DNA from 4 places in the Streptomyces sp. NPDC016640 genome. Region 3 is predicted to be linked to each of the others. Evidence: riboswitches for the same ligand, from Rfam matches in the RefSeq annotation. Region 3 holds a riboswitch; each other region holds the start of a gene.
The links. A riboswitch is a leader RNA that binds a small molecule or an ion and turns the genes downstream of it on or off. The one in region 3 is predicted to bind cyclic di-AMP.

Region 1: another riboswitch for cyclic di-AMP. It lies ahead of ACF07S_RS30770 (transglycosylase SLT domain-containing protein); the one in region 3 lies ahead of ACF07S_RS07330 (transglycosylase family protein).
Region 2: another riboswitch for cyclic di-AMP. It lies ahead of ACF07S_RS09785 (C40 family peptidase); the one in region 3 lies ahead of ACF07S_RS07330 (transglycosylase family protein).
Region 4: another riboswitch for cyclic di-AMP. It lies ahead of ACF07S_RS15905 (M23 family metallopeptidase); the one in region 3 lies ahead of ACF07S_RS07330 (transglycosylase family protein).

What each region holds. Positions count from the first base shown of each region.
Region 1 covers NZ_JBIBRG010000020.1:10,203-14,935, forward strand. Annotated here, with positions in the region: gene ACF07S_RS30760 (outer membrane lipoprotein carrier protein LolA) at 1-287, opposite strand, end outside; gene ACF07S_RS30765 (polyprenyl synthetase family protein) at 535-1,545, opposite strand; cyclic di-AMP (ydaO/yuaA leader) riboswitch at 2,108-2,275, shown strand; gene ACF07S_RS30770 (transglycosylase SLT domain-containing protein) at 2,281-2,763, shown strand; gene ACF07S_RS30775 (HAD family hydrolase) at 2,727-3,596, opposite strand; gene ACF07S_RS30780 (GNAT family N-acetyltransferase) at 3,832-4,733, shown strand, end outside.
Region 2 covers NZ_JBIBRG010000004.1:94,428-99,160, forward strand. Annotated here, with positions in the region: gene ACF07S_RS09770 (DUF397 domain-containing protein) at 1-63, opposite strand, end outside; gene ACF07S_RS09775 (helix-turn-helix domain-containing protein) at 73-933, opposite strand; gene ACF07S_RS09780 (ATP-binding protein) at 1,146-1,607, shown strand; gene ACF07S_RS09785 (C40 family peptidase) at 1,668-2,141, opposite strand; cyclic di-AMP (ydaO/yuaA leader) riboswitch at 2,145-2,347, opposite strand; gene ACF07S_RS09790 (hypothetical protein) at 2,681-2,986, opposite strand; gene ACF07S_RS09795 (ATP-dependent Clp protease proteolytic subunit) at 2,997-3,341, opposite strand; partial or broken gene ACF07S_RS09800 (ATP-dependent Clp protease proteolytic subunit) at 3,293-3,394, opposite strand; gene ACF07S_RS09805 (ABC transporter permease) at 3,461-4,462, opposite strand; gene ACF07S_RS09810 (TetR/AcrR family transcriptional regulator) at 4,568-4,733, shown strand, end outside.
Region 3 covers NZ_JBIBRG010000003.1:103,071-107,803, reverse strand. Annotated here, with positions in the region: gene ACF07S_RS07340 (cytochrome P450) at 1-1,030, shown strand, start outside; gene ACF07S_RS07335 (transglycosylase family protein) at 1,226-2,230, shown strand; cyclic di-AMP (ydaO/yuaA leader) riboswitch at 2,436-2,605, shown strand; gene ACF07S_RS07330 (transglycosylase family protein) at 2,610-3,341, shown strand; gene eno (phosphopyruvate hydratase) at 3,603-4,733, shown strand, end outside.
Region 4 covers NZ_JBIBRG010000006.1:417,147-421,879, reverse strand. Annotated here, with positions in the region: gene ACF07S_RS15910 (PrsW family glutamic-type intramembrane protease) at 1-1,178, shown strand, start outside; gene ACF07S_RS15905 (M23 family metallopeptidase) at 1,301-2,320, opposite strand; cyclic di-AMP (ydaO/yuaA leader) riboswitch at 2,333-2,489, opposite strand; tRNA gene ACF07S_RS15900 (tRNA-Met) at 2,827-2,900, opposite strand; gene ACF07S_RS15895 (dihydrofolate reductase family protein) at 2,964-4,097, opposite strand; partial or broken gene ACF07S_RS15890 (DNA-binding response regulator) at 4,237-4,413, opposite strand.

The DNA of each region.
Region 1 (4,733 bases), on a different contig from region 3:
CTCTCCAGGCCGCCGAGGTCCGGCAGCCCCAGGTCCGTGGTGATCTTCACCGTGCCGGACAGCTGCTGGACGTCCGACGTGGCGATCCTCTCGATGAGCTGCACGGCGGTGATCTCCGGCAGATCGGGGTCGCCGGAGTCGGCGATGGCGGGGACCAGCCCGATGGTCGCGGCCGCCACTCCCATCACCGTGACCGGGACGACGTACCGCGCGGCCCTGCGCCGTCCCGCGCGCGGCTCGTCGGCCTCCCCCGCGGTCGTCGTGTCGTCGGTTTCGTACGGTGCCATGTGTGCCCTGCCTTCGTGGTCGGCGGCGGCTTCCGTCTCGTGACCTCGCGCCAGTCTCACCCTGAGCCGCCATTCTCACCCGAACCGGTGAGAAGTGGTGTTGTCCGTCGTGGTCCATCTGACCAAATCCGGCACGCGGAATCGTCAGACCCGGGGCGCAACTCCGTGTACTGCTGCGGTATGACACGGGGGGTGGTTTTCTCCCCCGACCAGTAGGGGTCGAGGGGGAGTTCGGGAGACGGCCGGGTCAGCCGGCCCGGTGCACGACCGCGTCGCACAGCTGCACGAGCGCCGCCTTCGCGTCGCACTCCCGCAGCGGGGCCAGCGCCGCGCGGGCCTCCTCGGCGTACCGCACGGTGTCCCGGCGGGCCTGCTCCAGCGCGGGGTGGACCCGCAGCAGCCGCAGCGCCTCGGCGTGCCGGGCGTCGTCGGTGAGGTCGGAGTTCAGCAGCTCGCACAGGGCGATGTCGCCGGCCAGCCCGAGGCGGGCCGTGCGCTCCCGCAGCCGCAGCACGGGCAGCGTGGCGATGCCCTCGCGCAGGTCAGTGCCGGGGGTCTTGCCGGACTCGTGGGAGTCGGAGGCGATGTCCAGGACGTCGTCGGCGAGCTGGAAGGCGACGCCGAGCCGCTCGCCGTACTGGGTGAGCACGTCCACCACCGTGTCGTCGGCGCCGGACATCATCGCGCCGAAGCGGCAGGAGACCGCGACCAGCGAACCGGTCTTGCCGGCGAGCACGTCCAGGTAGTGGTCGACCGGGTCCCGGCCGCCCTGCGGTCCCGCGGTCTCCAGGATCTGCCCGGTGACCAGCCGCTCGAACGCCCCGGCCTGTACCCGCACCGCCTCCGGGCCGAGGTCGGCCAGGATGTGCGAGGCCCGGGCGAAGAGGAAGTCGCCGGTGAGGACCGCGACGGAGTTGCCCCAGCGGACGTTCGCGCTGGCGACTCCGCGCCGTACGTCGGCCTCGTCCATCACGTCGTCGTGGTACAGCGTGGCCAGATGGGTCAGCTCCACGACCACGGCGGACGGTACGACACCGGGTGCGTAGGGATCGCCGAACTGGGCGGCCAGCATCACGAGCAGCGGGCGGAACCTCTTGCCGCCGGCCCGCACCAGGTGCTGGGCGGCCTCCGTGATGAAGGGCACCTCGCTCTTGGTGGCCTCGAGCAGGCCCTCCTCGACAGCCGTCAATCCGGCCTGGACATCGGCTTCCAGAGCCTGGTCCCGCACGCTCAGCCCGAACGGCCCGACGACGGTCACGAGGGGTCTCCTGTCTGCTGGTGTCTGCTGGCGATCACACGGTTCGTCGATAGGTCGCTGCCCTCACTCGAGTCAGCGTATCCGGTCACGTTTCGATCACCGTCAGCGCCCGGGGATACCGGGAGAGCGGCACGGGACCGGAAGCGGGGGTGATGCCGATCGACCGGCCATGCGGGACATTCCCTGACTTTCCGGACGCGGCACCCTCTCCTCGCCCCCGGCGCTTCGAGCCCTCTCCCGGCACACACGCCACCCCTCCCGCCCCGGCGTCCGATGCGCGGCTATTGCCGGCGAATATCCCATTGGCCGGAAATGGCTCCACGGTTCCCGGTCAGTGAAGTGGGTCACGGCGGCCCGGCGGCCCGGCCGCTCCCCGGCGCACGCCTTTCCCCTTCACCCGGAGCCCAGTTGACCCCTGGTGAACAAAAAGGATCAAGCATCCCAAACACCCCGTTCCACGATCGAACGGCGTGCGGTGTGACATCCGCACTTGTTCCCGCCCCGTGCCCTCGCATACGTTCCCGGCCTGCCGGGCGGACGCCTAGTCCTGCCGCCGCCCGCACCACACCCGACGACGAACTCACGCACGGCAGGAGCGGGGGACCCAGGCAAGCCGCCGGACCGGGCAACGCACCGGAACGGCTCGGGGTGAAGCCGTGCCCGCAGGGCACGGCCGGGCACTCTCCCGCCCGAACCCGACAGCTCACCCCGCAGGCGTAGGAGAGGAACCCAGACATGCCCGCACAGGGTCAGCACCGCCACTCCGGCAGCCGCCGCCTCGTCCGCTCCCTCGCCGTCGCCGGCACCGGCGTCGCCATGGTCGCCCTCCCGCTGTTCGGCGCCACCAGCGCCGCCGCGGACACCACGACGGCCACCGCGACGGCCACGACGGCGTACCCGGACAACCTCGACGGCTGGATCCGCGAGTCGCTGTCCGTCATGGCGCAGCACGGCATCCCGGGCAGCTACGAGAGCATCCACCGCAACATCCTGCGCGAGTCCTCCGGCAACCCCGCCGCCATCAACCTGTGGGACTCCAACGCCGCCGCCGGCACCCCCTCCAAGGGGCTGCTCCAGGTGATCGACCCGACCTTCGCGGCCTACCACGTACCCGGCACCGTCTTCGACCCGTTCGACCCGGTGGCGAACATCACGGCGGCCTGCAACTACGCCGCCGACCGCTACGGCTCGATCGACAACGTCTTCGGCGCGTACTGATCCGGAGCCACCCGCTGCCGGCCCGGCCCGCCGAACAGCCGCTCGAGGACGACGGCCACGCCGTCGTCCTCGTTCGACGCGGTGACCTCGTCGGCCACCGCCTTCAGCTCGAGGTGGGCGTTGGCCATGGCGACGCCGCGGGCCGCCCAGTCGAACATGGGGATGTCGTTCGGCATGTCACCGAAGGCGACGGCGCGCTCCGGGCTCAGCCCGAGGTGTTCGGCGGCCAGCGCCAGCCCGGTGGCCTTGGTGACCCCGCACGGCTGGAGCTCCACCGTGCCCGGCCCCGACATGGTGACCGTGGCCAGCGAACCGACCACCGACCGCGCCGCCGCCGCCAACGCGTCGTCGGTCAGCCGCGGATGGCGCAGCAGCACCTTGCTGATCGGCCGGTCCCACAGATCGCCGCGCCGCTCGACCCGTACGGCGGGGAGGGTCGGGTGCGGCATCAGATAACCGGGCTCGATCAGCGTCAGCCCGTCGACCCCGTCCTGGTCGACCGCGGCGTACACCTCCCCCACCTCGGCCTCGATCTTGCCGAGCGCGGTCTCCGCCAGTTCCCGGTCCAGCGTGACGGACCACAGCATCCGGTCCGCGCCGGCGTCGTACACCTGCGCTCCCTGCCCGCACACCGCGAGCCCCGTGCTGCCGAGGTCGTCCAGGAGCGGCCGCACTCTGGGGGCCGGGCGCCCTGTCACGACGAGGTGCTGGGCACCGGCCCGAGCCACCCGCGCGAGCGCTGCGCGGGACCGGTCGGAGAGGGTGTCGTCGCCGCGCAGCAGCGTCCCGTCCAGGTCGGTGGCGATGAGTGAATATGCGGTGGGTACGGCCATGATCAGAGAATACGGACAACCCCACGATCCGCCTCACGCTGCCCGGAACCGCTTGCGCGACCGCGTCCGTCACGCTAAGGGACCTTTCCGCCATCGCCTGGTACGGGCGGGTTGCGGACCTCTTTCCCCGTTCGGCGAGAACATGCTCCGCTGTCTACCGTCCGCCCGGTCCCGGGCGGTACCTTCCCAGTGTCCAGGGGGGACTTGATCGGGGGGTCAGGTGAGCGGTGGACGCGTGCGCGTGCTGAGACCCGGGGAGCTCGGCGAGGGGGAACGGAAGCGCTGGCGGGAACTGCGCGCCGCGACGGACGCACCGCGCAGCCCCTTCATGGAACCGGAGTTCGCCACCGCCGTGGGCCGGGTGCGGTCACAGGCCCGGGTCGCGGTGCTGTACGAGGGAGCGGAACCGGCGGGCTTCCTGCCGTACGAGCGGGGCGTGCTGGGGCAGGGCCGGGCGATCGGGCTCGGGGTGTCGGACTGCCAGGGCGCGGTCCTGGCCCCCGGCGCCGCACCGGAGACCGGTGAACTGCTGCGGGCCTGCTCGGTGTCGAGCTTCGCCTTCGACAACCTGGAGGCGGGCCAGGGGCTGTTCGTGCCGTACGCGGCCGAGGAGCACACCACGTACGTCATCGACGTGGAGAAGGGGTACGGGACCTACGAGTCCGTGCTGCGCACCCGGTCGCCGAAGTTCCTGAAGAGCACCCTGGCCAAGGAGCGCAGACTGGGCCGCCGGACCGGACCCGTGCGGTTCGTCTTCGACGAACGGGACCCGGCCGCGCTGCGCGTGCTCATGGAGTGGAAGTCGGCGCAGTACCGCAGGACCGGGCGCCGCGACCGGTTCGCGCAGGAGTGGATCGCCCGGCTCGTGGGCCGGCTCGCCGGGACCCGGGCGCCCCAGTGCACGGGCACGCTGTCGGTCCTGTACGCCGGCGGCCGTCCCGTCGCCGCGCACTTCGGCCTGCGTTCGGCGTCGGTCCTGGCCTGCTGGTTCCCGGCGTACGACACGGAGTTCGCGAAGTACTCGCCCGGTCTCGTGCTGCATCTGCGGATGGCCGAGGCGGCGGCGGCCGAGGGCATCGGCATGCTCGACATGGGGCGCGGGCCGGCCGCCTACAAGGACGCGCTGAAGACCGGCGA
Region 2 (4,733 bases), on a different contig from region 3:
GCGCAGCCACCGCGCACCGTGCAGTGCGAGGCTGGAAGGAATGGTCCGAGGCGGTGTGGGCATCGTGCCTCCTTACGCGCCGGCTGCTGCGCCGGCGATGAAATCCAACGAGTCCTCTGGCGAAAGGGCGTGGACCGAAAGGGCGTTGAAGGCTTCCACGTAGGTCCTGAGGTCTTCTTTCCGCTCCAGATGGAGGCTACTCGTCAAGTGGTCGAGAACAACCACATCCAGATCGGAAGTGCGCGAAAATGAAAAGATTACGAAAGGGCCGGTAACCCCGATGTGTGCCCCCGCGGTGAACGGCAGGACCTGCAGCCGCACCTGGGGAAGCCGGGCCGCCTCGACCAGCCGGGTCAGCTGCCGGGCCATCACGCCGGGACCACCGACCTGGCGGCGCAGCACCGCCTCGTCCAGGACCGCGCTCAGCTCCAGCGGCGGGTCCGCCCGCAGCACGTCCTGCCGGGCCAGCCGTACCTCCACCAGGGCGTCCAGTCGTTCCTCCGACGTGCCCTCCAGGGCGGCCTCGGTCACCGCCCGCGCGTACTCCGGGGTCTGCAGCAGCCCGGGGATCACCGTGGTCTCCAGGGTGCGCATCGCGCTCGCCTGCGACTCCAGGCTGATGAAGTCGCGGTAGGTGGGCGGCAGCACACCGCGGTAGGCGTGCCACCAGTGGTGCCGGCCGGCGCCGTCGCCGGTGCCCGACAGCACCAGCAGCAGCTCCCGCAGCTGCGGATCGGACACGCCGTAGACATCGAGCAGTAAGCGCACATCGGCCGGCTTCACCCCGCTCGTGCCGGTCTCGATCCGGCTCACCTTCGACTGGTGCCAGCCCGCCAGCCGGGCCGCCTCACCACTGGTGAGCCCCGTCGAGGCGCGCAGCGCGCGCAGCTCCGCGCCGAGTTTCCGGCGGCGCACCGCGGGGCCGTACTGCATGGACCTCTCCCTACTCCTTCCGAGCCGCCCGGATACGGTCTCCCGTCGCAGAGTTCACCGCTTTGAGCGACAGATATATGCATATCTTGGGGGATCGTCGCCCTATGCCGTGCGGGGGTGGCAGTCTGGCGACGAAGCACCAGTGCGGGACCGTACTCGAACCAACCGCTCCGTGTCGGACTGCGGTCCCGTGGGAAAGGGACGACGTCGCCATGGCAGATCACCTGGAAGCATCCGTCACTCTGCCGAGCGATCCCGCCTCGGTCCCGGCCGCCCGTGCGCATGTGGTGGGCACACTGCTGGAATGGGGCATGCCGGCGGATGCGGAACTGTCCGACACCGTCCGGCTGATCGTCTCCGAACTCGCCACCAACGCGGTGCAGCACACGCTGGGGCAGTCGCCCACGTTCACGGTGGACGTCGTCCTGGTCCGCGACGAACAGCTGCACATCGGTGTGACGGACAGTCATCCCCGGCTTCCCAAGCGGCTGCCCGCCGCGGTCCAGCAGGACAACGGCCGGGGGCTGGTCATCATCCGCTGGCTGACCGCGGAGTGCGGCGGCAGGCTCAGAATCCGCCCCACGCGTGAGGGCGGCAAGACCGTCTCGGTGGCGCTCCCGTGGACCGTCCGGTCCGCCGGAGCGGTCACGGCGGCGGGGCGGCAGGAGCCGTAGGAGGTGGGCCCGCCGGTCACGGTGGCGGGGCGGCGGCGTGTCGGGCCGCCGCCCCGCGGATCACTTCACCCGGCCGTACCAGACGCTGCGGGACCAGATCTTCTGCAGACGCACCACGTCCCCGGTCTTCGGGGCGTGCCAGATCTTGCCCTGCCCCGCGTAGATGCCGACGTGGTACACGTAACTGCCCGAATGGAAGAAGACCAGGTCTCCCGCCCGGCGGCTGCCGGCGGAGATGTGGCGGGTCTTGTTGTACTGCTGGGCGGCGGTGCGCGGCAGTTTCTTGCCCGCCTTCTTGAACGAGTACAGCGTCAGACCCGAGCAGTCGAACCTGTGCGGTCCCACGGCGCCCCACTGGTACGGCGAGCCCTTCTTGGCGGCGGCGATGCGCAGGGCCTTGGTGGCCGGGGTCGCGGCCGCCGCCTCCGAGGCGACGCCGGGGACCGCGATGGAGCCGCCCACGGCGGCCAGGGTGAGGGCCGAGGCCGTGCCGGCCCGGGCCATGAGAGACGGGACACGATTGAGCGCAGTCATGCGCAACCCTTCGTCAGCCGCCTGTGAAGGATGACCTGTCGGATTCGGGCTGGCGAAGTTGCCCGGCCGCACGAGTGCGGCTTCACCCCAAGGACTGCTCGGAACTGACGTCCCGGCGGCCCGTCGTGCTCGGGTCCTCCACTCCTGCCGATCCACTCCTGTCGACCGGTCATCCGGGTGGCGGCAGGACTCGGCGTCCACCCGGATCGCCCCGCCGCGGCGGCGGGGTCTTGTCGTCAGTCAGGGATCTTGGCCCATGAAGGGATCGAAAACCCAACGGAACGGGGGGTTTGTGTTGTTACTCACCACTCCACCGTTCGGATGGACACCTGCCCGTCCGGGTCGCCGTCCAGGGCGCCGGTGAGCCCCGGACCAGCGAAGAAAAGCCCGATTCCGCCTTCGGGCGCGCGCGTTGCGCAACTTCGGCGCCCCGAAAACAGCAGCCTCGTCTACGCCGGATGGAGGTACGCCGTTCGGTCCGTTTCAACTCCGGACGGGACGCGCCGTCGTCGGGGGTGCCGTGCGCATCGGCCCGGGCGTCAACTGCCCGGGTCCGGCGGGAGGGTGACCCGGGCCGCGCGCCGTTCCCCGTCCAGCACCCGCAGCGCGCGGGCCAGGGTGGCGGCGTGCAGTTCGCTCTCACCGCGCCGGTGCATCAGGGTCAGCGCGTCGCGCAGTGCGACGGCCGTGCCGACCAGCGCCCGGGCCGCGCGCAGCCCGCGGTAGGTGTCACCGCCCAGGGCCGGATTGACACGGCCGAGCAGATCGACGACCTCGGGGCAACGGCCGGTCGATTCGGCCTCGGCGCGGGTCGACGCGGGCAGCGGCGGCAGTTCCGGTGGCAGCGTCCGCGGCTCACTTCGCGTCCGGGGCGGGGTACGCGCTCCGGCGGGCGGGCACGATCCGGTCCGCCGGTCCGTAGTCCACCGCCGCCCGCGCGTCGAGGACCGTGTCCCGCTCGACGTCCGCCCGGACCCGTTCCGCGGTACGGCCCGTGTGCCGGACCAGCATCTCCTCCATGCGGGACCGGACGCGGGTCGGCTCCTCGGCCCGGACCGCCGGATCGTCGGTCCGGCCCTGGACGGGTTCCTCGACCGGGGCAGGCGGAGCAGCAGGCGCGAGCCGGGCAGCACCGCTCGCCTGCCCGGGGTGCCGGCGGCCGGCAGCACCGCGGCCGTCCCCTCCGCCCGGCCCGGACAGACCGTCTCCACGTCGCAGGTGACGTAACACAGCGTGTCGTAGAACGCGGACATGGCGTGGAAGGAGCCGCCGGGGGGAGAGGGCCGGCCGCCTCCCAGGGCGCCGGCCGTGCGGTCCGATCAGCCGACGGGGGCCGGGCCGCGTCCGGACGCGGGCCCGGGCTTCCCCGTACGTTCCTTCAGCGGCCCGGCGAGGAGCACGGCGCCCAGCCCCAGAGCGGCCCACCAGGTCAGCGTCAGGGCCGGGCCCGCCGCGGCCGCGCCGTCGAAGAAGGACACCGAGCGCAGCAGCGACACGCCCGCCCCCGGGGGCAGCCACTGGCCGATCGCACCGGCCGGTTCGGGCAGCATCTCCGGTGCCGAGGCCGCCCCCGAGAACGGGTTGCCGAACAGCATGATCACGAAGGCGCCGAGCCCGATACCGGCCTGCCCGAGGAGCCCCGCGAGTCCGGCGACCGTCGCGCCCATGGCCAGTGCGGCCAGCCCGAACGTCGCGGCCACGGCCCACCAGTTCCCGGGGACCGCGTCCAGCCAGCTGTGCGCCAGTGCCGCGGCCACCGCGCCCACCAGGACGGCGGAGCCGGCCAGCGCGGCGAGCGCGCGGGCGCCGCGCAGCCCCAGCAGTGTCACCGCGGCGCCGCCCGCGATCCCGGCCAGGGCCAGGGGCAGCACGCTGGTGTTCATCACCGCGCCCCGCGGATCCCGTTCGGCGGCGGGTACGACGTCCACGGTGGTGACCGGCGTGCCGGAGGCGGCCGCCGGCTGCGCCACCGCCTCCTGCAGCAGCTGGGCCACGGCCGGGCTCGCGGCGGACGCGGTGAGCAGCCTCGGGCCCCGCTCCGTGACGACGACCGCGCCGTACACCTCGCGCTTCTCCACGGCCTCGCGGGCGGCGGCCTCGTCGGCGTAGCGGTGCAGCTCGAAGGCGCCCTCCTGCCGCTCCAGCCGCTGCTCCACCGGTGCCGTGGCGGCGGCGGGGCCGGCCACGCCCAGCGGCAGGTCGTGGGGTGCCGTGCGGGCCGCCGGCCAGGCGAAGGCCCACAGGGCCAGCGCCACCAGGGCGGGGATCAGCACCACCACGGCGGCGACCCGGCGGTGCGGAGACAACGAGGAAGGGGACATGAAGACTCCCGCATCAAAAAGAAGGATCGTTCGTTTTAGTTCTTCCCCACCGTCCCGCTCCGCTGTTTCCTTGTCAAGAAGGAATGTTCGTTTTAGATTGCCGCCATGGCCCGTGTATCCCAGGAACACCTCGACGCCCGCCGCCGCCAGATCCTCGACGGCGCCACGCTCTGCTTCGCCCGCAACGGCTTCCACGCCACCTCGATGCAGGACGTGCTCAAGGAGGTGGACCTCTCCGCCGGAGCCGTCTACCGGTACTTCAGCGGGAAGG
Region 3 (4,733 bases):
CGGCATCCCCGGGGAACGCCAGGCCGAGCTGATGACGCATCTGCTCAACATCGACCCGCCGGACCACACCCGGCTGCGCCGGCTGGTCAGCAAGGCGTTCACCCCGCGCCGCGTCGCCGAGTTCGCGCCCCGTGTGCAGGAGCTCACCGACGGGCTCATCGACCGGTTCGCGGACCGCGGCTCCGCCGACCTCATCCACGACTTCGCCTTCCCCCTCCCCATCCACGCCATCTGCGACCTGCTCGGCGTCCCCCGGGAGGACCAGGACGACTTCCGGGACTGGGCGGGCATGATGATCCGCCACCAGGGCGGCCCCCGGGGCGGTGTGGCACGGTCCGTGAAGAAGATGCGCGGCTACCTCGCCGAGCTCATCCACCGCAAGCGCGCGGAACTGCCCGCCGAACCGGCGCCGGGCGAGGACCTGATCTCCGGTCTCATCCGGGCCTCCGACCACGGCGAGCACCTCACCGAGAACGAGGCCGCGGCCATGGCGTTCATCCTGCTGTTCGCCGGTTTCGAGACCACCGTCAACCTCATCGGCAACGGCACGTACGCCCTGCTCACCCATCCCGGGCAGCGCGACCGCCTGCAGCGGGCCCTCGCCGCCGGCGACCACGGGCTGCTGGAGACCGGCGTCGAGGAACTCCTGCGGTACGACGGCCCCGTGGAGCTCGCCACCTGGCGGTTCGCCACCGAGCCGGTCACCATCGGCGGGCAGCGCATCGCGGCCGGCGACCCGGTCCTCGTCGTCCTCGCCGCCGCGGACCGCGATCCGGAACGGTTCGGCGACCCGGACGTGCTCGACCTCGGCCGGCGCGACAACCAGCACCTGGGGTACGGGCACGGCATCCACTACTGCCTGGGCGCCCCGCTGGCCCGGCTGGAGGGGCAGACCGCGCTCGCCACGCTGCTGACCCGGCTGCCGGACCTCGCACTCGCGGTGGATCCGGCCGAACTCCGGTGGCGCGGCGGGCTCATCATGCGCGGACTGCGCACGCTGCCGGTGGAATTCACTCCCGCGTACACCTGAGGACCGGGCGCCGCTCCCCGTGCCCCCCGTCGGACCAGCGCAAACGTGACACGCTCTCAACTCTGTGATCTTCACGTTATCTGCGCGGCATGAACTTGTGACAAGTGATCCTCTGCCGATACGTTCACCCCTCAGCGCGGCACCCAGGTTTCATCCGCCGCGCGGGTCATCGCTGTCGTGTGAAAGGTCTCCCGCATGCTCTCCGGGAATGGTCGGCACCGCCGCCCCCGCCAGGCTCCGGCTCTCCTCGTCGCGGCCGGAGTGACCGGCTCCGCCATCGCGATCCCGCTCCTCGGGGCCGGAAGCGCCAGCGCGGCCGACGGCGCGACCTGGGACCGGGTCGCCGAGTGCGAGAGCGCCGGCTCCTGGAGCCAGAACACGGGCAACGGCTACTACGGCGGCCTGCAGTTGACCCAGGACGACTGGGAGGCCTACGGCGGCCTGGACTACGCGCCGAGCGCCGACCAGGCCAGCCGGGGCCAGCAGATAGCCGTGGCGGAGAGAATCCTCGCCGACCAGGGGGTCGGCGCGTGGCGCACCTGCGGACTGCTCGCGGGCCTGGAGCAGGACTCGGCGTCGGCCGGCGTCGACACGGGTGTGGCGGAGGACCCGGCGCCGGACGCGTCCGAGTCGCCGGACTCCGGTGACGCGTCCGCCTCCCCCTCCCCTTCGCCCGCCTCCGGCACGGAGGACGCGGAGGGGGCCGACGCCCCCCGGGGCACGGCCGGCGAGCCGGCGGGCTCCGGCGACGCGGCGGCCGACGCGGCGGCCGACGCGGCGGCCGACTCGGACGCCGATGCCGCTGCCTCTCCCTCCGCCTCAGCCGCTCCGAGGAGCGACGAGCCGGACAAGCCGGGGCGGACCACCGGCTCTTCCGGCCTCACCGGCACCGAGGACACCGGCACCGGCCGTCACCGCGGCACCGGTGCCGCGGAAGCCGAGGAAAGGGAGGGCCGGGGCCGGGCGTCCGACTCGTCCGGCCGGCACGTCTCGCGCGGTTCCGACGCCTCGCGCGACGCCGCGGACGGCTCCTACACCGTGCGCTCCGGGGACAGTCTGTCGTCCATCGCCGACTCCCTTGGGCTGGACGGCGGATGGCGTGCGCTCTACTCCGTGAACGAACAGGTCGTCGGTGCCGAACCGGACCTCATCCTGCCCGGTCAGGAGCTTGCGGTCGGGGTCGAACCGGACGAAAGGTGACCTGCGGAAAGGCCTGGCGGCAGCGGCAGTTGGCGCCACCATTCGGGGTGAATGTCCGATTTAAAGGCTGTGAGAGATAGGTCTCAAAGGCCCTGATCGTCTTTGATATTCCACCGACCGAGTGGCTACGGTCGTGATCGCTCGCCATCGCGGGCCCCGGCTGCCGCAACGCCTAATCCTGCCAGTGGCAGCACGGGAACAGTCGTCGCGTCATGCGCCGTAGGCAGGAGCGGGGGACCCAAGGTAGGCGCCGAGTCCGGGCAGTTGACGCCGGACACGGCTCGGGGTGAAGCCGCGTCCCCTCAGGGACGCGGCCGGGCAACTCAACCGGCCCGAACCCGACAGCTCACCTCGCAGGCGTCGGTGAGGGGATCCATCCATGCTGTTTTCCGGCAAGGGCAAGCACCGTCGTCAGTCCAAGGCCACCCGCGCTATCGCCGTCGTCGGTGTCACCGGCGCCGCCGTCGCCGCCCCCCTGATGGCGGCCGGCAACGCCTCCGCCGCCACCGCCGCCGAGTGGGACACCGTCGCCCAGTGCGAGTCCGGCGGCAACTGGTCCATCAACACCGGCAACGGCTACTACGGCGGTCTGCAGTTCTCCGCCTCCACCTGGGCCGCGTACGGCGGCACCCAGTACGCCGCCACCGCCGACCAGGCCGGCAAGGCCCAGCAGATCGAGATCGCCGAGAAGGTCCTCGCGGGCCAGGGCAAGGGCGCCTGGCCCGTCTGCGGGGTGAACCTGTCGAGCAGCCCCTACAGCGGCGGCGGCTCCACCCAGCCCCAGGAGAGCGGCTCCACGCAGCCTCAGGAGAGCGGCTCCACGCAGACCCAGGAGAGCCAGGGCGCCGGCTCCACCGAGCCCCGCGAGACCGAGCAGAAGGCCTCCCGCTCGGCCGAGCGGGAAGCGGTGAAGAAGACCGTCACCACCCCGACCGGCAAGAAGGTCGCCAAGGGTGACGGCGAGTACAAGGTCGCCAAGGGCGACACCCTCAGCTCGATCGCCCAGGAGCGCGACGTCGAGGGTGGCTGGGCCGAGCTGTTCGAGCTGAACGACGACATCGTCGAGGACGCCGACCTCATCTACCCCGGCCAGCAGCTGCACCTGAAGTAAGGGAGCGGCCGCAGGCCCCTCCCGTCCCGCGGACCCCCGCCCCGGTGCGTTCTCCCCCGTACGCACCGGGGCGGGGCTTTTTCCGTTTCCGTTCCGCCCGGTTTTCGGGCCTGTCTTTGTTCCGTTCGGAAACAATTTCCTCTCGGTTCCGTCCATGAGGTGGGCGACCGGATGGCCGATCGCCCGGAGCCGGTTAGGCTCGGTCTCGCAGGACCCGCCGCGGTCCCGCTCACCCGCGTCACATTCACGAAGGAGATGCTCGTGCCGTCCATCGACGTCGTCGTAGCCCGGGAAATCCTGGACTCCCGAGGCAACCCCACGGTCGAGGTCGAGGTCGGCCTCGACGACGGCAGCACGGGTCGTGCCGCCGTCCCCTCCGGCGCCTCCACCGGCGCCTTCGAGGCCATCGAACTCCGCGACGGCGATGCCAACCGTTACCTGGGCAAGGGCGTCGAGAAGGCCGTGCTGGCCGTCATCGAGCAGATCGGCCCGGAGCTCGTCGGCTACGACGCCACCGAGCAGCGCCTGATCGACCAGGCGATGTTCGACCTGGACGCCACCGACAACAAGGGCTCCCTCGGCGCCAACGCCATCCTCGGCGTCTCCCTCGCCGTCGCCCACGCCGCCTCCGAGGCCAGCGACCTGCCGCTCTTCCGCTACCTGGGCGGCCCGAACGCGCACCTGCTGCCGGTGCCGATGATGAACATCCTGAACGGCGGCTCGCACGCCGACTCCAACGTGGACATCCAGGAGTTCATGATCGCCCCGATCGGCGCGGAGACCTTCTCCGAGGCCCTGCGCTGGGGCGCCGAGGTCTACCACACCCTCAAGAAGGTCCTGAAGAGCAAGGGCCTGGCCACCGGCCTCGGCGACGAGGGCGGCTTCGCCCCGAACCTCGGCTCCAACCGCGAGGCCCTCGACCTCATCCTCGAGGCGGTCAGGGAGGCCGGCTACACCCCCGGCGAGCAGATCGCCCTGGCCCTGGACGTGGCCGCCTCCGAGTTCTACAAGGACGGCGTCTACACCTTCGAGGGCAAGGAGCGCAGCGCCGCCGAGATGACCGAGTACTACGCGGAGCTCGTCGACGCGTACCCGCTCGTCTCCATCGAGGACCCGCTGTTCGAGGACGACTGGGAGGGCTGGAAGACCATCACCGCCAAGCTCGGCGACAAGGTCCAGCTCGTCGGCGACGACCTGTTCGTCACCAACCCCGAGCGCCTCGCCCGCGGCATCGAGGAGGGCGCCGCCAACGCCCTGCTGGTCAAGGTCAACCAGATCGGCTCGCTGACCGAGACCCTGGACGCCGTCGAGCTCGCCCAGCGCAGCGGCTTCAAGTGCATGATGTCCCACCGCTCCGGCGAGACCGAGGACGTCACCATCGCCGACCTGGCC
Region 4 (4,733 bases), on a different contig from region 3:
GTGCGGCGGCGCTGATGGCGATCGTCGCGAACAGCTTCGCCACGCGGTGGATAGCGACGGCGACCGCCGACCCGGCCGGCGCGGACACCCTCGGCGCGACGGTCATAGCACCGGTCGTGGAGGAGTCCGCGAAGGCCGCGGCCGTCCTCCTGGTCTTCCTCTTCCGCAGACGCGACTTCACCGGGATCCTCGACGGCGTGGTGATAGCCGGGGTCACCGCCACCGGCTTCGCGTTCACCGAGAACATCCTCTACCTGGGCACCGCCTTCGGCACCGACCGGCTCACCGGCGACACCGGCGTCGCCTCGGTCACCGCGGCGACGTTCTTCGTCCGCATCGTCATGTCGCCGTTCGCCCACCCCCTGTTCACCGTGCTCACCGGGATCGGCTTCGGCGTCGCCGCGCTCGCCACGGAACGGCAGCGGCTGCGGCGCGTGCTGCTCCCGCTCGGCGGGCTGCTCCTCGCGATGGGCATGCACGCGCTGTGGAACGGGTCCTCGGCCCTCGGCCCGTACGGCTTCTTCGCGGTGTACGCGGCGTTCATGGTGCCGACGTTCGGCCTGCTGACCTGGCTGGTGGTGTGGACGCGGCAGCGTGAGCTGCGAGCCGTCCGCACGGAGCTGCCCGCGTACGCGGCCGCCGGCTGGCTCACTCCCGCGGAGCCGTTCGTACTGGGCTCCATGCGGGCCCGGCGCATCGCCCGCCGTTACGCGCGCCGGTACGGCGGCAGGGCGGCGGCGCGGTCGATGGCACGGTACGAGGCGTACGCGACCTCGCTGGCGTTCCTGCGGCACCGGGGGCGGCTGGGGCGGGCGGGGGCGGACTTCGTCACGCGGGAACGGGAACTGCTGCTGGAGCTGTGGCACCGGCGGGGCGCGGCCCGTCCGGCCCTTGACCACGCCGCCCGCGTCACCGCGCCTCGGGTTCCGGTCGCCGCCGCGCCGTGGCCGGTGCCCGGGGCGTACGGGCATCCGATGCAGGGGCACCCGGCACACGGCCGTTTCCCACACGGGCACCCGACACACGGGCACCCGACACATGACCGTCCGGCACCTGGGCACCCGACACATGACCATCCGGCGCCTGGGCACCCGACAGGCGGTCATCCGCCGCACGGCCACCTGCCGTACGGGTTTCCGTACGGCGCGCACGAACCGAACGTCCACCGGTCGTCCTGAGGGGTCCGGGTTCCTTCCCGGTCCTGTCCCGCCCCCACACGCCTGACCGGCAGCCCTGACGCCGGAGTGTCGTCGTCGGGACTGCCGGGATGCGGGGCGAGCGCCTCAGCGGGCGGCGGGGCTCAGGGGGTGAGGCCCTTGCCGCGCAGCCACGCCAGCGGGTCGATGCCGGAGGTGGAGCCGCCGGGGTGGACCTCCAGGTGGAGGTGGGCGCCGGTGGAGTTGCCGGTGGAGCCGACCCGGCCGATCACATCGCCGGTGTTGACCTTCTGGCCGACGCTGACGCTGATGGACGACTGGTGGGCGTACCAGACCTCGGTGCCGTCGTCGAGGGTGAGCACGGTCTTGTAGCCGTAGGAGCCGTCCCAGCCGGCGGAGGTGATCGTGCCGGTGTGCACGGCCTTGATCAGCGTGCCCGTGGGGGCGGCGAAGTCGAGGCCGGTGTGGTAGCCGGAGGACCAGTAGGCGCCGGCCTGGCCGAAGGTGGAGCTGAGGGTGTACGAGGAGGTCGGCAGCGCGTACTGCTTGGCCAGCTTGGCGAGACGCTCGGCCTCGGCCTTCTCCCGGGCCTCCTCCTCCGCCTTCTCCTTGGCGGCGGCGGCCTTGGCCTTGGCCTCCTTCTCCGCCTTGGCGGCGGCCTCGGCGGCCGCCTTCTCGGCCGCGGCGACGGCCTCCGCCTCCGCCTTGCTCTCGGCCTGGTCCTGCTGCTGCTCGACCTGGGCCATGATCCGGGCGCGCAGCGCCTCGCCGGCGTCGGCGGCGCCCTGCTCGCTGTCGGCCGTGGTCATGCCGATGGTGCTGAGCGGGGTGGCCGTCCCCTCGGGCGTCTCCTCGTCGGAGATGAGGGAGCCCACGTTGGGCAGGTCGGGCAGGGAGATCGAGACCGGCGGCTTGCCGGCCTGCGCGCTGGCCATGCCGCCCGCCCCGACGGCCGCTATGACGCCGACGCCCAGGACGGTGGAGCTGCGGGCGAGTCCTCCGCCGCGCTGCTTGCTGACGCGGTGCCGGCCCCGGACCGGTCGGACGGACTCCGCCGTGGGGTTCCACGGCTCGAAGGGTCCCTCGTCGGTGTGGACACTGCCGTAGACGAAGGTCTCGCTCAGCTGGAACGGGGCCTCGGGGGCAGGCCGATTGGACGCCACGTGGGCGTACTCCTTTCCTTCCTTCTCCGCCTACCGGGTTAGCTGACGGGTTCGGAGCAGGAAGGTCTCCTACGCGCGTATACGAGCCGTGCTTCCACGGCGGTATCCACGCGATTCACCCCATGGGATGGTTCCCCGGTTCCCTTGCGGGATTCGGCGCGTGCGCGCGGAGCCGACGTCTGTGACGGCTGGGACGACCGCGCTGCGTTATCGAACGTTAATAGACGCGAGGGCCGTATTCCAAGCCGTTCCTCTTGATCTTTAACGAATCCCCTGGGGACTTAACGGCCACCGACTGCCAAAAACGGGCGAGTTGACCGCACTTCCCACGCCTCATCAGCTCTGACGGTGTGTCAGTTGTTATGCGTTGTGGGATGAATCACTCACGCTGGGTGATGGCGAGACCGGGGGAACCGCGACAGCGGACCGGAACAAGCCGACCGGGAGAAGCGAACCGAAAACGCCGAGGGCCGGAACCCTTTCGGATTCCGGCCCTCGGCCTTCAGTAGCGGGGACAGGATTTGAACCTGCGACCTCTGGGTTATGAGCCCAGCGAGCTACCGAGCTGCTCCACCCCGCGTCGTTGAACACCACTGTACGCCATGCACGGGACATGCCGCACACCCATTACCCGGCTCCGGTCTCACCGGCCGGTCAGATGGGCGTTCGGTGCCTTGGCCCGCTCCTCGTGCTCCGGCAGGACCACGACGGTGGCGCCCCCCTCCGTCAGCTCCCGGCTGCCGTCGGCGCCCGCCACGAAGGTGTCCGGCTCGCGCCAGGCCGTGACCACCCGCCGTACCCCCGCCTCCAGGATCAGCCGGGCACAGGGCGCGGGCCGGGACGCGCGGCGCGCGCAGGGCTCCAAACTGGAGTACACGGTCGCGGTCGCGAGCCGGGGATCCGCGGGACCGATCTTGGCGAGCGCGGCCTCCTCCGCGTGCACCACCGGGTCGGCGCCCTCCCGGGAGTGGCCGCGCGCCAGCTCCGTACCGTCCGCCGCCACCACGACCGCGCCCACGCTGAACGCCGTCCGTGAGGGCGGGCACCGGTCGGCCAGGTCGCAGGCGAGGGCGAGCCAGTGGTGGTCGGCGGCGGAGGGCAGCGGGCCGGCGCCGGGGGCGGTGGGCTCGTAACGCGTCAGGACGACGTCGCCGACCGGGCGGGTCTCGACCAGCCGCAGCCGGCCGGCCTGGTACGCACCGGGGCCGAACAGGCGGGGTGCGTCCGGGGCGCCGACGAACAGCGGGGCGAGGACCAGCTGGAGTTCGTCCGCGAGGCCCTGGGTGAGCAGCTGGGTGTGGATCCGGCCGCCGCCCTCGACCATCAGCCGCCGGACGCCGCGCACGCCGTGCAGGTGCTCCAGGAGCCGCCGCCAGTCGATCTCCGGCCCGAGCGGGACGACGTCGGCGGCGAGACCGTGGGCGCGGGCCCGCTCGGCGCCCTGGTCGGTGGTGTAGAGCAGCTTCTCGCCGCCGGTGTGCCAGAACCGCGCCGCCGGGTCCAGGTCACCGGAGCCGCTGACGGTGACCTTGAGCGGAAAGGCGGGCCGGCCCCCGGCGACCCGGGCGGCGCGCCGTCCGGGCGAGTTGACCAGCAGCCGGGGATTGTCGGCGCGGATGGTGCCGGCGCCGACCAGGATGGCGTCCGCGGATGCCCGCACCTCGTCGACCCGGTCGAAGTCGGCCGGGCCGGACAGCAGCAGCCGCTCGGGGCCGGTGTCGTCCAGGTAGCCGTCCAGGGAGACGGCGGCGGACAGCAGGACGTACGGGTGGGGCATCGGCGTACTCCGGGTGAGGAACGGCAGCGGGCGGGGACCGGGGCGGGCGGGCCGGTGCGGCCCGGGTCCAGTCTGACAACAGACCCGGCGGGGGCACGTCCTCGCCCGCGCCCCGGTGCACCGCGGGCCGGTGCGCGGGTCAGGGCTCGATCGGACGCACGCGGATGGCGTACCGGGTGAGCTCCAGCCGGTCCTTCGGACCGGGGGTGGCCGGCGGACTGGTGCGGCGCCGCTCCACCGTCCCGGGACTGATCACGAGGAGGTGCGCGATCTGCTGCGAGGCGTGTCCCCCGGCGACGAGCTCGAGGATCTCCTCCGGGCCGGCCCGGGTGGCCTCCCGCACCCGGCGCAGTTCCCCGCTCGGCCCGGGCGGCACGTGGCCGGCGGAGCGCTCGAGCTGGAGCAGTACGGCGGTGAGGGACTGGCCGGCCTCGTCGTGCACCACTCGGCCTGCGTGCTGAGCGGGCCCCGCGCCATCGGTGACAGCCCCCGTTTCCCGGCCGGGTTCCCCACCGCCGCGGTGCCCCGCGTACGCACCGGGCCCGGCGCGGGACGGGGCCCGCGGCCGATGGCCCGCACCGGTGGCGGCGGGTGACGCCGGAGGCACCGTACCGGACGGGTGGCGACGTCGGCGCA